Regions from separate parts of the Erwinia sp. 2186 genome, predicted to be linked through region 2. Evidence: predicted binding sites of a transcription regulator. Region 2 holds the regulator's gene; each other region holds the start of a gene.
The links. The regulator CRP, encoded in region 2, controls carbon source genes, mostly activating them, when cyclic AMP is high. The targets are predictions, from matches to a motif close to ATGTGANNNNNNTCACAT.

Region 1 (4,215 bases), 790 kb from region 2:
GCACGGTTTCACTGACCGCCGCCCAACCCATCGGGATAGCCCAGCCAAACGCCGCGCCCAGCACCACCTGCGGCAGATGGGTGTAGCGCTTCATAAAGGGATAGACCCACGCCAGCGCCAGCCCACCAAACGACAGCCAGATGGTCATCGCGTTCATGGTCAGAACCAGACAGAACGACACCAGCACCAGTCCGGCAAACAGCAGCTTGGCCTCTTTTGAGGTTACCGCGCCGCTCGGCAATGGCCGCGACTGGGTGCGCTTTACATGACCATCGATCTTACGGTCGGCAAAGTCGTTGACCACGCAGCCCGCGGCACGCATGAAAAAGACCCCCAGCACAAAGACGATCAGGATATTCAACGGCGGGATCTGCATTCCCGCCAGCCACAGCGCCCAGAAGGTCGGCCACATCAGCAGCAGCGAACCAATCGGCTTATCAATACGCATCAGGCGGCTGTAGGCCCGGAATTTACTCATTGGCAGACTTCTCTCCACGTTACTCATCTCCGGTACCGGTTAGCGAGGCATACAGCGGCGCAGGCGGTAAAAATAGCTCGGTCAGCAATAACGGCTTGCCGGAAAGGCGCAGCAAAGAGCGACGTCCCCACAAATCGCCGCTCTTGCCCGGCTCGATAAAATCCCGCGTCAGCGTGGAAGAGGCAAACAGGTAACGGCCCAGCGGGCGCGTGCCAAGCTGCTGCAACATCTGCTCAGGCCCGTTCAGGGTGGATTCCGGTACGATTGTCCGCCCGGCAAGCCAGGGTTCGCCATCGCCGCACAGCAGAATTTCACGCAGCCAGTAGCGGGACTCATGCGGCAGCAACGCCACGTCTTCACCGACCTCTTCTGCGGTAATAAAACCTTCCTGCACCACTTTTACCGTCACTTGCTGACAGTGGCGCTCAAAACGTTGGGTCATGGAGTCTTCTTCCATCAACCAGTCCAGCAGCGGGGCTGAAAGCAAGGGTGATGAGGCTGGCAGCCAGTCGAGGGCGCGCAATTGCACCAGCGCGTTATCAGCCATTCGGCTTCTCCGGGCAAAAATTTTGGTGCCACAGTGTAACGCAGAGGCTGGGAGAGAACACAGATTGCTGGAGGAAATAGTGCGGATTTCAGGTCGGTAAAGTAAGAGGTTGGCGCGCCTGGGACGGCGCGCCGACATGTTATTCGCGTTTCAGCCGGTTACTGTTTGCCAGCCACAGCGTGACCACCAGGATCAGAATGGCAATGGAGTAGGCCAGCGTATCCACCGGGTTTTTGTGATCGACAATGATCAACCGGATGATCGCCGTGATACCGATATAGACAAAATAGCGCAGCGGGAAGTGATAACCCGACTGGAAGTATTTGACTATTAAGGCAATAAACTCGAAGTAAAGGAAGTAAATCACTATGCCATCGATCAACAGATAAGAAGACGTCTGTTCGCCGGTGTTCAGCAACACGTTGGCCAGATGGAAGGTCTCCTTGCCAAGAAAGATCGCCAGAATAGCGGCCAGGACGATCAGCCCTATATTCAGCACCATCTGTAACAACCAGGCAATACGCGTCGCGGTAATCATGCAAAAACCCTCAAAAGTCACTGTTATCCGTCAGGATAATCCTGACAGTGACAATATGCTTTAGTGTGAGCGGGTTCACAAGTTTTGCTTGATGCCGGAGAGATAAGCGGGCGACACCGCTGTCCACAGGCGGAGGCGGTGTCGCGGCTATTTTTAGCGGAAATCGATATCGCGGTCGGTGGTCATATCATACAGCTGGTACTTACGGCCCAGCATCTGACCGCCATCACGCGTCAGCGGCGTCCAGTTAACCTGTGCACGGCCACGCGTTGGTGAGGCGGTGAACAGATCCATCGGAATCGAGATATAGAAGCCTTTGGTGAAGTCGCCTTCGCCATACTCTTCGGCCGACACGTTGGTTTTGGTGGCATAAGCGCCAACGATCACGCCGCTGTCGAACTGGCGGGAGACATCAATCGTCGCCCCTTTATCTTCTGCCAGATACTGACCTACGCTCGCCTTCACCAACACCTGGTTGTTGAAGAACGACGGACGCCAGTAAGCCGTCAGGTTCCCGACCTTCGCGTTGTAGTCGGTAAACTGCATCATGTTGTCCCAGTCACGCTGCTTCACGTAGTTGGCATCAACACCAAACGCCCAGTCAGAGTCCAGCGGACGGTACAGCACTTCGCCACCCACACCGCCGTACATGGTTTCCAGATAACCGCCGTAAACCTGGCCGTAGAAACCATTGCCCAGCGCATGCATGTAGTTCGCTTGCAGGTTGTTAACGTAGACGTTGTTTTCAACATAGTCGCGAATATGGGTACGCACGCGCGGCAATGAGGAATCGCTCGGCGCACCGTTATAGTTGAACTTGTCGTAGTTATTCGCCAGGTTGCCGAACACGCTGCCATCAATCAACAGGTGCTTCGTCAGCCAGTAGTTAGCGTTCGCCATCACGCCAACCTGATACAGGTAGAAGCTTTCCGGTCCACCCACAGACTGATTCAGTACCGGTGCCAGGCTGTAGTTAAAGTCATCGGCATCGATGTAATAACCCTGCTCGGTATGACCCGGATCGACCGGCTCCACGCGTTTCTGATCCAGCGGCTGCTCTTTGCCCAGCGGATAGCCTTCAAGCTGCTGACGCAGGCTGGCGACATTAGTTTCCGTGGTCACCTGCGGCATACGGCTGCGGTTTTCGGTCACTTTCAGCGTATCAATATTGGCTGGCAGGTTATTCATCAGGATCACGTTGGCACGATCGACGCCTTCCTGGGTATTGCGGTACTTGCTCTGCTGACCAGAGGCATACATGGTATTGCCCTGTACCTGAATGTTTGGCGCATCCAGACCGGCATTGTATTTCAGGTCGGTCAGCTGGCCAGCAACGGTGGTCTGCTCAAGGAATTCGCCCTGCGGACGCGGCTGATAGGCCGGTTTCGCCGAATCGATCGAGGCGGTGTGCAGATCGTTGAAGTTGGTACGCAGCGTAAAGCCGGCCATAAAGGTATTGCCGCGCTCATAGCTGACGTTCACATCCGCCCAGTCGGTAATACGGTAAATGGCGCCGACGTTAACTTTGCTTTTCTGCTCAATCTTGCCGGCAAAGTCGTCCTGGTAATCATTCCCTTCGTATTCTGCTTTCAGGCGCAGCGGCTGCCATGGCGTCTGGTATTCCACCCCACCAAAGAACGCGGCCGGGCCTTTGAACATGTCTTTGCCGTTAACCGAACCGGCGGTGCCGTTGCTGCCAGAGCGATAGCAATAGCTGCTGTCGGCTTCACAGAACGGGTTCTTCACCGTGCCGCTGTTGCCGAGGTAGCCGAAGCCCAGTCCGAGGGTGAAATCAAACGGCCCCCAGGCCTTGGTGCCGACCAGGTATTCACTGTCGAACAGGCCGGTACCGCCAAGGTCACGCGCCCCGACCGAGACTTCGGGCAGCCAGTAGCCTTCCTGCCAGAGACGGGCTTTCAAATCGAAGGCTTTGTCTTTGTAGGTCTGGGTGCCACTGAAGCTCTCAACCGCACTGTACTCGCGCGTTTTCACGTCGGTATAGCGGATGGTCGCTTCCAGCCACGGGAACAGCTGCACCGAGGAGGAGTAGAAACGGTACTGATCGTTATAGCGGTAGTTCAGGCTGAATTCGCCGTCTTTCGCCATACGCGCAGTGGGAACCTGTAACAGACCGACGCCGCCAAAATCTGACTGCGAAGGCCCTACCGGATCGGGATACGTCGCCGCCTGAACCTGGCAGGCACAGGCAACGGAAACAGCTATCAGGCTGAGAAGATAGGTTTTTTTCATCAGTCAGGGATCCGGTGCGTCAGAACAGAAACAATCTGCTGGTTAAGGTCTTCATCGTCGCCAGGCAACGTCCATGAGGAAAAGCCACGGTACACAATGCTGCCCACTTCAGGCTCCACGTGGCGGCGATTCCAGTAGGCGACAGGAACGTCACTCACTTCGCCATTCGGCGCAATCAGCACCACGAAGTTACGTTCGCCCCCGGACAAACGGTCATGATCCTGCAAATAATCCACCACGCTGCGGCCCGGTGCCCACGGGGTTTTACCGCTGTTGGCCAGCACGCCAGCCAGCGTAATGCTGGTCGGTTTTAGCAGCGTATAAACGCTGTAATCCCCTTCCAGACGGCGATTCTGTGCCGGACGCATCCGCACCCAGTCCGGATCGAGATTAGCCCGCTGA
Region 2 (4,215 bases):
CGAAACATGGTACCAATGCGTGATCGATGTGACTTTACTCAGGGAGGTATGCGCATGTCAGCCAAACATCCGGTTATTGCCGTCACCGGCTCCAGCGGGGCGGGAACCACCACCACCAGCCTGGCCTTCAGAAAAATTTTCCAGCAGCTGAATCTGCATGCCGCCGAAGTCGAAGGCGACAGCTTTCACCGTTATACCCGTCCTGAAATGGATATGGCGATCCGTAAAGCGCGCGATATGGGCCGCCATATCAGCTATTTCGGCCCGGAAGCCAATGACTTCGCCCTGCTCGAACAGACCTTCGCGGAATATGGCCGGTCAGGCAGCGGCAAATCCCGCAAATATCTGCACACCTATGATGAAGCGGTCCCCTGGAATCAGGTTCCGGGAACCTTTACGCCGTGGCAACCCCTGCCGGAACCGACCGACGTGCTGTTTTATGAAGGGCTGCATGGCGGCGTGGTGACGCCGCAGAACAATGTCTCGCAGCAGGTTGATTTGCTGGTTGGCGTGGTACCGATCGTGAACCTGGAGTGGATCCAGAAACTGGTGCGCGATACCAGCGAACGCGGCCACTCACGCGAAGCGGTGATGGATTCGGTGGTGCGATCCATGGAGGATTACATCAACTTTATTACGCCGCAGTTCTCCCGCACGCACATTAACTTCCAGCGTGTGCCGACGGTGGATACCTCTAACCCGTTCGCGGCGCGCGGTATCCCGTCGCTGGATGAAAGCTTTGTGGTGATCCATTTCCAGGCGCTGGAAGATATCGACTTCCCGTATTTGCTGTCGATGCTGCAGGGATCCTTTATCTCGCACATTAATACGCTGGTGGTGCCGGGCGGCAAGATGGGGCTGGCGATGGAGCTGATTATGGGGCCGCTGGTGAAGCGTCTGATCCAGGGTAAGAAAATAGAGTAAGCCCCGCGGGCACGGGGCTTAGGGCTTTGATGGGATGACTTACGCCGGTAACTCAATCACTTCATAGCTGTGGGTGATTTCCACGCCCTTGCCCAGCATCAGTGCCACCGAGCAATATTTCTCCGCGGAGAGATCGACGGCACGCGACACCGCTTTATCGCCTAAGGCCACGCCGGTGACGATAAAGTGCAGATTGATGTGGGTGAACAGGCGCGGGGCCTCTTCACGGCGTTCGGAGCTGAGCTTCACTTCGCAATCCTTTACGTCGTGGCGGCCCTTCTGCAGAATGGAAACCACGTCGATTGCGCTGCATCCGCCCGCGGCCATCAACACCATCTCCATCGGGCTCGGGGCTTTATCGCCCGCATTTCCGTCCATCAGAACCTGATGCCCGGATGAGGATTCTCCCAAAAACGTTAACCCTTCAACCCACTTGACTCGAGCCTGCATAACAATTTCCTCTAATTCATTCAGTTATCGCCAGATTACGCTTTAGGCAGAAAAACGGCAATGCGGCAATTTTCGCACTATGCTGAAGCGAGACAACACAAGACACTCGTTGAAAGCTGTGCTACAAACAAAGCTGTAATATTTTCGTCAGTACTCTACAGGCACGACGAAACGAATCGCATAACGAGCCAGGCTTTTAACAGAGGCCCGAATAAATTTCCTGATGGGAAACGCTTGACTATTTCAACGCCTGGCAGGGAACTCTGCCCCTGTATTTAGGCACGATTACAACAGAGGATAACAGCGAATGGTTCTCGGCAAACCGCAAACAGACCCGACACTTGAATGGTTCCTGTCTCATTGCCATATTCATAAGTATCCATCCAAGAGCACGCTGATTCATCAGGGTGAAAAGGCAGAAACCCTCTACTATATCGTCAAAGGTTCAGTAGCGGTGCTTATCAAGGATGAAGAAGGCAAAGAGATGATCCTGTCTTACCTCAATCAGGGCGACTTTATTGGCGAGCTTGGCCTGTTTGAAGAAGGTCAGGAGCGTAGCGCGTGGGTACGCGCGAAGACAGCCTGTGAAGTGGCTGAAATCTCTTACAAAAAATTCCGTCAGCTGATCCAGGTTAACCCTGACATTCTGATGCGCCTGTCTGCACAGATGGCGAATCGCTTGCAGGTCACTTCTGAGAAAGTGGGCAATTTAGCTTTCCTCGATGTGACGGGTCGCATCGCGCAGACCTTGCTGAACCTGGCAAAACAACCGGACGCCATGACGCACCCGGATGGGATGCAGATCAAGATCACCCGCCAGGAAATTGGGCAAATCGTTGGCTGTTCTCGTGAAACAGTGGGACGCATTTTGAAGATGCTGGAAGATCAGAACCTGATCTCGGCACACGGTAAAACTATCGTTGTCTACGGCACTCGCTAATCGGCTCTGATCCACGGCGCAACACCTGGTGTTGCGCCTTTTTATTTGGTGTGGAGTGATGTGGCGTCGACTGATTTATCACCCGGAGATCAACTACGCATTGCGCCAGACGCTGGTGCTCTGTTTACCGGTAGCGATGGGATGGCTACTGGGCGACTTGCAAAAAGGGTTGCTGTTTTCCTTAGTCCCTGCCTGTTGCAACCTCGCTGGCCTTGATACTCCTCATAAGCGCTTTTTCAAACGCCTGATCGTTGGCGGAAGCCTGTTCGCCTTCAGCAGTTTCCTGATCCAGTATCTTGCCGGTCACCACGTTCCCCTGCCCGTGATCCTGTTTTCGATGGCGATGCTGCTGGGCGTCACCGGTGAAATCAGCCCGCTGCATGGCCGCCTGCTGCCCGGCTCGCTGATAGCCGCAATCTTCACCCTTAGCCTGGCAGGACGCATGCCGGTGTGGGAACCGCCGATGCTCTACGTGCTCGGCACCATCTGGTACGGCGTGTTCAACTGGGTCTGGTTCTGGCTGTGGAAAGAGCAGCCGCTGCGGGAAACCTTAAGCCTGCTCTATCGCGAGCTGGCGGGTTACTGCGAAGCGAAATACACCCTGCTGACCAAACTCACCGATCCGGAGAAAGCCCTGCCTCCGCTGCTGGCGCGCCAGCAAAAAGCGGTCGACCTGATCACCACCTGCTATCAGCAGATGCATATGCTGTCAGCCACCAACAACAATCACCACAAGCGGCTGACCCGCGCGTTTCAAATCGCGCTGGATTTGCAGGAGCACATCTCCGTCAGCCTGCATCAGCCGGAAGAAGTACAAAAGCTGGTGGAGCAAAGCCATGCCGAAGCGGTGATCCGCTGGAACGCGCAGACCATCGCTGCCAGGCTGCGTGAACTGGCCGACGATATCCTCTACCACAAGCTGCCCGAGCGCTTCACCATGGATAAGCAGCTTCAGGCGCTGGAGAAGATCTCACGGCAGAATCCGGATAACCCGGTGGGCACCTTCTGCTATTACCACTTCAGCCGCATTGGTCGGGTGCTGCGTACCCAGCGTCCCCTTTATCAGCGCGATTTGATGGCTGACCGGCAGCGCCGACTGCCGCTGCTGCCGGCCATCAGAAGCTATTTGTCGCTGAAATCGGCCGCCTTGCGCACCGCCGCCCGCTTCGCGGTGATGCTCACCTTTGCCAGTTCGCTGGCGCTGTTCTTTAATCTGCCCAAACCCTACTGGATCCTGATGACGGTCATGTTTGTCAGCCAGAACGGTTACAGCGCAACCCGCGTCCGCATCCAGCACCGTGCGCTGGGCACGCTGGCCGGGCTGGTGATTGCCGCGGTGACCTTGCGCCTGCAGGCACCCGAATCCATCGTGCTGCTGGTGATGTTAGCCATCACCCTTATCAGCTACCTGTTTATCCGTAAATTCTACGGCTTTGCGATGATTGGCTTTACGGTCACCGCCGTGTATTCGTTGCAGCTGCTCTCGCTTAACGGCGCAGACTTCCTGCTGCCGCGTTTACTGGATACGCTGATGGGTTGCCTGATTGCCTTCGGCGGTACCATCTGGTTGTGGCCGCAATGGCAAAGCGGGTTGCTGCGGCAGAATGCGCATGACGCGCTGGAAACCTATCAGGATGCGCTGCGGTTATTGCTGGGGAATGAACAGGACCCGGTAAAGCTGGCCTATCAGCGTATCCGCGTTAATCAGGCGCACAACGCCCTGTTCAACTCGCTCAATCAGTCGATGCAGGAGCCAGGCTTTGATCCCAGCTATCTGGCGGATATGAAACTGTGGGTGACGCACAGCCAGTTTATCGTCGAGCATATCAATGCCATGACCACGCTGGCGCGGGAACACACCATGCTGACCTCGTCGCTGGCGGAGCGTTATCTGCAGGCCT
Region 3 (4,215 bases), 2.1 Mb from region 2:
GAAGAGTTTGCGGTGATCCTGCCAGACTGCGAGGGTGAAGGCGCCCTGCGCTTTGCCAGCTCAGCCCTTGAATCGGTGGCGGCCATGGCCATCCCCCATCAGAATAGCCATCACGCGGCTAAAATCGTCACCATCAGCATTGGCGTCCACGTAATGCAGGGTGGCCTGCCGGATAACTCGCGCCATGCGTTGATTGGTCAGGCCGATAAGGCGCTGTACCAGGCGAAAATGTCCGGTAAAAACCGGGTTGAGATGGGATAACTGCGCGCAACCCAATAAAAAAGGGACCCGAAGGTCCCCTTATTGCGTTCTGTCAGTTCTGAGTCAAAATCAGTTGATGCCCTGACTGCGCAGATAGTCTTCGTAGTTACCGGTGAAGTCGTTGAATTTGCCCGGCGTCATTTCGATCACGCGGGTTGCCAGCGAGCTGACGAATTCACGGTCATGGGAAACGAACACCAGCGTGCCTTCATACATCTCCAGCGCCATGTTGATCGCTTCGATGGATTCCATATCCAGGTGGTTGGTCGGTTCATCCATGATCAGCACGTTTGGTTTTTCCATCATCAGCTTACCAAACAGCATGCGGCCTTTCTCACCACCGGACAGCACTTTAGCGGGCTTTTTAATGTCGTCCTGGCTGAACAGCAGACGACCGAGGATGCCACGCACAGCCTGCTCGTCATCGCTTTCCTGCTTCCACTGGCTCATCCAGTCGAACACGTTCAGATCGTTGGCGAAGTCGTGAGCATGATCCTGCGCGTAATAGCCGATACGGGCATTCTCAGACCATTTCACTTCACCGTTATCCGGCTGCAATTCACCGACCAGCGTTTTCAGCAGCGTGGTTTTACCGATACCGTTCGGGCCCAGAATGGCCAGCTTCTCGCCGACTTCCAGCAGCAGGTTAACGTTCTTGAACAGCGGACCCTGATCGAATCCCTTGGTCAGTGACTCAAGCTGCAACGCATTACGGAACAGCTTCTTGTCCTGATCAAAACGAATGAACGGGTTCTGACGGCTGGAGGCTTTCACTTCATCCAGTTTGATCTTGTCGATCTGCTTGGCACGGGAGGTCGCCTGACGGGACTTCGAGGCGTTGGCGCTGAAGCGGCTGACGAAAGACTGCAGTTCGTTGATCTGCGCTTTCTTCTTGGCGTTCTCAGACAGCAGACGCTCACGTGACTGCGTTGCCGCGGTCATGTATTCATCATAGTTGCCCGGATAAACGCGCAGCTCGCCGTAGTCCAGATCGGCCATATGGGTGCAGACCATGTTCAGGAAGTGACGGTCGTGCGAAATGATGATCATGGTACTGTTACGTTCGTTCAGCACCTGCTCCAGCCAGCGAATGGTATCGATGTCCAGGTTGTTCGTCGGTTCGTCGAGCAGCAGGATTTCCGGGTTGGAGAACAGGGCCTGCGCCAGCAACACACGCAGCTTCCAGCCGGGTGCCACTTCGCTCATTGGGCCGTAATGCTGCTCCAGCGGAATCCCCACGCCTAACAGCAGTTCGCCAGCGCGGGCTTCTGCGGTGTAACCGTCCATTTCGCCATATTTGACTTCCAGATCGGCCACTTTATAGCCGTCTTCTTCGGTCATTTCTGGCAACGCATAAATGCGGTCGCGCTCTTCTTTCACTGCCCACAGCTCGCCGTGGCCCATGATCACCGTATCCAGCACGGAAAACTCTTCGAAGGCGAACTGATCCTGGCGCAGCTTACCGATGCGTTCGTTAGGATCGAGCGATACGTTGCCGGCAGAAGGAACCAAATCCCCACCGAGGATTTTCATAAAGGTGGACTTGCCGCTACCGTTGGCACCGATCAGGCCATAGCGGTTGCCGCCGCCAAATTTGACAGAGATGTTTTCGAACAGCGGCTTACTGCCAAACTGCATGGTGACGTTGCTGGAAACTAGCACAGGATTGCCTTTCGTTTGCGATGTGAGTATGTGAACCAGCGCGCATTATGCCAAAAAAAAGGGGCGGCGAATACACCGCCACCCTTTCCACTGTCTTTAGTTCAGTTTACTGGCTTTCAGCTCGCCATGAACACGCTTGTAAACTTCAGCGTTCGGACATGAAGGTTAATTAATCGGCTTGTCGGCACTCTCCGCCGGGCCGAATACTGAATAGTCCGGCATCTTCACGTTCTGATAAAGCTCCCAGCCGCCGCCGAGCGCCTTATACAACGCAACCAGATCCAGGCTGCTCTGCACGCGGGCCTGGGCGGCCTGCTGCTTGGCCTGCGCCAGCTGACGCTGCGCATCCAACGCGTCAATAAAGGTTGAAAGCCCCTGTTTGTAGCTGTCGCTGGCCAGGTCGAAGGCGTTCTGCATTGCCTCGACGGTTTGATCCAGCCCGTCCACCTGCTGCTGATCGGTACGGTAGCTGACCAGCGCATTCTCCACGTCCTGAAGTGCCGTCAGCACCGTCTGACGGTAACCTAACGCGGCACTGGCCTGATCTGCTCGGGCCAGCTTGACGCTGGAAATTAATCTGCCGCCCTGGAAAATCGGAATCGATACCGATGGCCCGAAGCTGTAGAAATTGCTGCTCCAGTTATCCAGATAGCTGATATCCGAGTTACGCATGCCAAACTGCCCGGTCAGTGACAAATCCGGGAACAGCTGCGCCACCGAGACGCCGATATTGGCGGTGGCGGCATGCAGCTTCGCTTCCGCCTGACGCACGTCAGGTCGCCTTCTGGCCAGCGTCGACGGCAAACCGACCGGCACCACTTTCGGCAGCGGCGGTAAAGGTTTACTGGCGATCAGCTCTGCGTCGAGGGCGCCCGGCGGCTTACCGATCAGCACCGCCAGACCGTTCAGGGCCTGATGGACCTGCGACTCGTATTGCGGCAGCTGGGCTCGCAGCGAATTCAACTGCGCGCGTGCATTTTCCACGTCCATTTGCGGCGCCAGGCCATTACGCTGCTGGCTTTGCGTCAGCTCAAACGTCTGCTGAGCAACATCGATCTGCGTTTGCAAGGTCTGGCTGACGGACTGCGCGCCACGCAGCTGCAAATAGGTTCTCGCCACTTCGGCTTCCAGCGACACCAGCGCATCGTTGCGGCTTTCGACCGACTCCTGCTGCTGAGCATCGGCCATTTCGACCTGACGCCGGACTTTGCCCCACAGATCCAGCTCCCAGGAGGCATCAAAACTGCCCTGGTAGAGCGCCACCGGCTTGGTCAGGCCGTTCAGCGCCGAGCTGACCTGCGGATCAACATTATCGGCCTGATCGTAGACGCCATTGGACTCCAGCTCGCCCTTCAGGCCCAGCTGTTCGCGTTTCGCCGAGGCGTTTGCATTGACCGAAGGATACCACGCACCGCGCGCCTGATTCAGCTGCTGACGCGCACCGGCAATACGCAGTACCGCCTGCTGCAGGCTCAGATTGCCGGCAATGGCCCGGTCGATCAGGCTGTCAAGTTGCGGATCGTTAAACGATTTCCACCAGTTGGCGTTGGTGGCGCTGGCCTGGGGATTGGAGCCGCTGTCGTTTTTGATGCTGTTAAAGGCCGCAGGCGTTGACGGCTTCGGCGCCTGATAATCAGGCCCGACCGAGCAGGCAGACAGGGCCAGCGTGGCCACCACCGCGCTAAGCCGCGAACGCAAAAAAGGAAGATAAACGTTCATGTCAGTGTGCTCCAGCACTGCCCTCGCTCTTAATCGGCGAAAGTAGTAAACAAAATGGAATGAGGATCAGGGCGACAAGGCTGAGGCCCATAAAGACGTCGACATAGGCCAGAATACGCGCCTGAGCAATCATCTCTTTATACAACTGTCCGGTGGCAATGGTGACCGGATCGCCCACCGCCGTGGTGAAATCCCGGACGCCCTGCGCCCAGCGCTCGACGGTCAGATTGAACGGCTCATTCAGCGGCGACATGTTATGCACCATATTGGCGCTGCGCACCTGCGCGCGTTCGGTGATCATCGCCGTTGACAGCGAAATGCCGATAGAGCCCGCGACGTTTCGACACATGGTAAACAACGCGGAGGCGTCCGCGTTAAGCCGTTGCGGGATCGTGACAAAGGCGATGGTGGTCAGCGGCACAAACAGGAATCCCAGCCCAATCGTCTGCGCACTGCGCATCAGCACCAGCGTGGTGAAATCGACGTTGGGCGTCAGCGTTGCCGAATAGACAAAGGAGACAAACAGGCAGGTAAAGCCAAAGGCAATGATCCACCGGGTTTGAATAATCGGCA
Region 4 (4,215 bases), 160 kb from region 2:
CGAAATCATGGTGAATGGTCAGATACACAATCAGCAGGCGCGTTTGCGCTCGTTTGAACTGGCTATGGAAGCGCATAACACGCTGTAATCCGCACGCTGCAGGGCAGGATTTCGCTGCCCTTATCGCTGATGCAGCGTCCGCGAATTGCAGGCAAAAAAAAACCAGCCCGAAGGCTGGTTTTTTTATTGGTCAGTCAGTGATTATGCATCACGACGACGAGTAGGTGCGTTGCCACCTTCGGTACGAGGACCGCGGTTGCCACCGTCACGGCTGAAACCGCCGCCACGACGCTCTCCACCAGCAGCTGGACCGTTACGGTCATTGCTGAAGCGACGACCACCTTCAGGACGATCGCTACGACCGCCTTCACGGTTGCCAGCGCCGAAGCCGCCACGGGCTGGAGCTGGACCACGACGCTCACCGCCACCAGTACGCTCTTTGCTGTGTGGCACTGCATCGCCAATCAGCTGCATATTCATTGGTTTGTTCAGAATACGCGTACGAGTGAAGTGCTGCAGGATGTCACCCGGCATGCCTTTCGGCAGCTCGATAGTTGAGTGAGTACCAAACAGTTTGATGTTACCGATGTAACGGCTGCTGATGTCGCCTTCGTTAGCGATAGCACCAACGATGTGACGAACTTCAACGCCGTCATCGCGGCCAACTTCAATGCGGTAAACTTCCATATCGCCAACGTCACGACGTTCGCGACGGGCTGGACGCTCGCCACCTTCACTTTTTTCACGAGGACCACGCTCTGGACGGTCACCACGACGATCGTCACGCTCTTTGAACTCACGACGAGGACGCTGAGGTGCATCGGCAGGAACGATCAGAGGACGTTCACCCTGAGCCATTTTCAGCAGAGCAGCAGCCAGCGTTTCGATATCCAGCTCATCTTCTGCAGGCTGCATTTTGCTCAGCAGTGCGCGGTACTGTTCCAGATCGCTGCTTTCCAGCTGCTGCTGAACTTTAGCGGCGAACTTAGCCAGACGACGCTCACCCAGCAGTTCTGCGTTAGGCAGTTCAACTTCTGGAATGGTCAGCTTCATGGTGCGTTCAATGTTACGCAGCAGACGACGCTCACGGTTCTCAACGAACAGCAGCGCACGGCCAGCACGACCCGCACGACCGGTACGGCCGATACGGTGAACGTAAGATTCTGCATCCATAGGGATGTCGAAGTTTACCACCAGGCTGATACGCTCAACGTCCAGGCCACGGGCCGCAACGTCGGTCGCAATCAGGATGTCCAGACGACCATCTTTCAGGCGTTCCAGAGTCTGCTCACGCAGGGCCTGGTTCATGTCACCGTTCAGGGCAGCACTGTTGTAACCGCTACGCTCCAGCGCTTCAGCAACTTCCAGCGTCGCGTTTTTAGTACGCACGAAGATGATAGCAGCATCAAAATCTTCAGCTTCCAGGAAGCGAGTCAGTGCATCAGTCTTACGACCGAAAGCCGTCCAGTAGCTCTGAGAAATATCAGGGCGAGTGGTCATGCTTGACTGGATGCGCACTTCCTGCGGATCTTTCATAAAGCGTTTAGTAATACGACGAATCGCTTCTGGCATGGTTGCAGAGAACAGAGCAGTCTGATGATTGTCTGGGATCTGAGCCATGATAGTTTCAACGTCTTCGATGAAGCCCATACGCAGCATTTCATCGGCTTCGTCCAGCACCAGGCCGCGCAGGTTAGACAGATCTAACGTGCCCCGCTTCAGGTGATCCAGCAGGCGACCAGGCGTACCCACAACAACTTGTGGACCCTGGCGCAAAGCGCGCAGCTGAACGTCATAACGCTGGCCGCCGTAAAGGGCAACCACGTTCAGACCTTTCATGTGTTTGGAGAAGTCGGTAATCGCTTCACCCACCTGAACCGCCAACTCACGCGTTGGTGCCAGCACCAGGATCTGAGGTGCTTTCAGGGAGCTATCAATGTTGTTTAGCAGTGGCAGCGAGAACGCTGCAGTTTTTCCGCTACCGGTCTGTGCCATACCCAGAACATCACGGCCTGCCAACAGGTGAGGAATACACTCAGCCTGGATTGGAGAAGGCTTCACGTAGCCCATACCGTTCAGAGATTCAAGGAGTTCGGCGTTCAGGCCAAGGTCAGCAAAAGTGGTTTCAATATCAGTCATGTAGTACACGTGCCTCTTAGATTGCGGCGGCCAGTCTACATAACTCGTCGTGAAAACATTCAGTCATTTTCATCAAAAAGTGTGAACCGGCTCAAATTAGTGGTTTCGACGAACAAGAAAGCCCTCATCCGCTAAGATGATGACATTTCGAAAAAAGGGCGATAGTAGTTCGTCAGCTATTGCTGGTCAGATTCTGATAAATCGTCTTGTGTCTGGCCGAGTAGGGCCAGCTCCAACAATGCATATCGGTGCTCAACGAAGTTGTGAACGTTGTTTGCGACCGTCAGCTTGAACAACGCTTCTGCGTCGTCCTTCTCCCCCAGACTTAGGTAATGTTTACCTAAATAGAAGTTGGTTTCACTGAGATGTTCAGCGAGCGAGGTGTTATCCGTTGCGTCTGCCTTGAGACTGTCCATCAGTGTACTTTCACTGATATTTCCCAGGTAGAACTCGACAATTTTCCATCCCCATTGGTCTCTGACCGCTTTGTCGTAACGCTGTTGAAGCGCTACTTTAGCCTTGTCTGCGTCCATCTCTCTTTCATCGAGATAGAGCCACAAGCTGCGGAAAGGATCGTTAGGATCGTCTTGATAAAACGCCAGCAGATCATCTTGCGCTAATTTATACCTTCCGCCGTAGTATAAGGCGATACCGCGGTTTAAATGCGCATAATTGTAAGTTGGATCAAGCTCAAGTACAGAATCGAACGCTTCATAGGCAGCATCAAAATTTCCTGCCTGCGTTAAGTATATGCCTAAGTAATTGAATACTTCAGGCATATCAGGTCTGACAGATAACGCTAATGAAAAATCATTTCGCGCCAGTGCTCTCAAACCTAAACTATCATACAACACTCCGCGCTCATATAACAGCTGTGCGCGTTCATCATCGCTAAGGGATCGACTGGCAAGAATTTGTTCCATACGTGCCAGAATCACTTCCTGTTGCAGCGTAGGCTGCAGCGGAACAGCCAGAACCTCGTTCTTACGCCAATCCGAGTTGCTGCATCCTGCCAGCGTTAAAGCTGTCGCAACGAAACACCAGCGTAAAAAAGGCTTCATTTCCCACTCCCAAAGACAAACAATGGGATGAATATCCTTTCATCCGCCTGCCGTGCACAAGGTGTCGTCCTGTCCTCGCGATGATACCGCTCTCCCTGTTCGCAGGGAGAGCTTAAGGGTCTGACTTTATTCTGCTTCAGGAGCTTCAGGAGCTGCTGGAGTCACGGCTGCTTCAGGCTCTGCAGCCTGCTCAGTCGCTTCTTTGATGCTCAGACGTACGCGGCCCTGGCGATCAACTTCCAGAACTTTCACCGGCACTTCCTGGCCCATCTGCAGATAGTCGGTCACTTTCTCTACACGCTTATCAGCGATCTGAGAGATGTGAACCAGACCTTCTTTGCCACCACCGATAGCAACGAAGGCACCGAAGTCAACGATGCGGGTAACCTTACCGTTGTAGATACGGCCCACTTCGATTTCTGCAGTGATCTCTTCGATACGACGGATAGCATATTTCGCTTTCTCACCGTCGGTCGCTGCGATTTTCACCGTGCCATCATCTTCGATTTCGATGGTGGTGCCGGTTTCTTCGGTCAGCGCACGAATCACAGAACCGCCTTTACCGATCACGTCTTTGATCTTGTCCGGGCTGATTTTAATCGTGTGAATACGTGGTGCGAACTGAGAGATGTCGCCACGCGGCGTGCTGATAGCCTGTTCCATCACGCCCAGAATGTGCAGACGCGCACCCTTAGCCTGGTTCAGAGCCACCTGCATGATTTCGCGGGTGATACCTTCAATTTTGATGTCCATCTGCAGCGCGGTGATACCTTCACGGCTACCGGCTACTTTGAAGTCCATGTCGCCCAGATGATCTTCGTCACCCAGGATGTCAGACAGAACCACAAAGTTCTCGCCTTCTTTTACCAGACCCATCGCAATACCGGCTACGGCTGCTTTGATTGGTACGCCTGCGTCCATCAGTGCCAGTGAAGCACCACAGACGGAAGCCATTGAAGAAGAGCCGTTTGATTCAGTGATTTCTGACACCACACGCACGGTGTATGGGAACGCG

Region 1: a site for CRP is predicted at 1,627-1,644, ahead of psiE (phosphate-starvation-inducible protein PsiE). Genes of this name have one in related genera too.
Region 3: a site for CRP is predicted at 1,952-1,969, ahead of ACXKZG_RS15150 (ABC-F family ATPase). Genes of this name have one in related genera too.
Region 4: a site for CRP is predicted at 2,219-2,236, ahead of yrbN (protein YrbN). Genes of this name have one in related genera too.

Annotation. Positions count from the first base shown of each region.
Region 1 covers NZ_CM173824.1:4,548,269-4,552,483, forward strand. The annotation lists gene ubiA (4-hydroxybenzoate octaprenyltransferase) at 1-496, opposite strand, end outside; gene ubiC (chorismate lyase) at 498-1,025, opposite strand; gene psiE (phosphate-starvation-inducible protein PsiE) at 1,165-1,563, opposite strand; gene ACXKZG_RS21210 (YjbH domain-containing protein) at 1,717-3,813, opposite strand; gene ACXKZG_RS21215 (capsule biosynthesis GfcC D2 domain-containing protein) at 3,813-4,215, opposite strand, start outside.
Region 2 covers NZ_CM173824.1:424,110-428,324, reverse strand. The annotation lists gene ACXKZG_RS01910 (phosphoribulokinase) at 55-924, shown strand; gene ACXKZG_RS01905 (OsmC family protein) at 964-1,374, opposite strand; gene crp (cAMP-activated global transcriptional regulator CRP) at 1,682-2,314, shown strand; gene ACXKZG_RS01895 (YccS/YhfK family putative transporter) at 2,373-4,215, shown strand, end outside.
Region 3 covers NZ_CM173824.1:3,269,065-3,273,279, forward strand. The annotation lists gene ACXKZG_RS15145 (sensor domain-containing diguanylate cyclase) at 1-261, shown strand, start outside; gene ACXKZG_RS15150 (ABC-F family ATPase) at 331-1,923, opposite strand; gene ACXKZG_RS15155 (efflux transporter outer membrane subunit) at 2,089-3,642, opposite strand; gene ACXKZG_RS15160 (DHA2 family efflux MFS transporter permease subunit) at 3,644-4,215, opposite strand, start outside.
Region 4 covers NZ_CM173824.1:586,779-590,993, reverse strand. The annotation lists gene ACXKZG_RS02800 (luciferase-like monooxygenase) at 1-88, shown strand, start outside; gene ACXKZG_RS02795 (DEAD/DEAH family ATP-dependent RNA helicase) at 202-2,139, opposite strand; gene yrbN (protein YrbN) at 2,156-2,206, opposite strand; gene nlpI (lipoprotein NlpI) at 2,316-3,200, opposite strand; gene pnp (polyribonucleotide nucleotidyltransferase) at 3,327-4,215, opposite strand, start outside.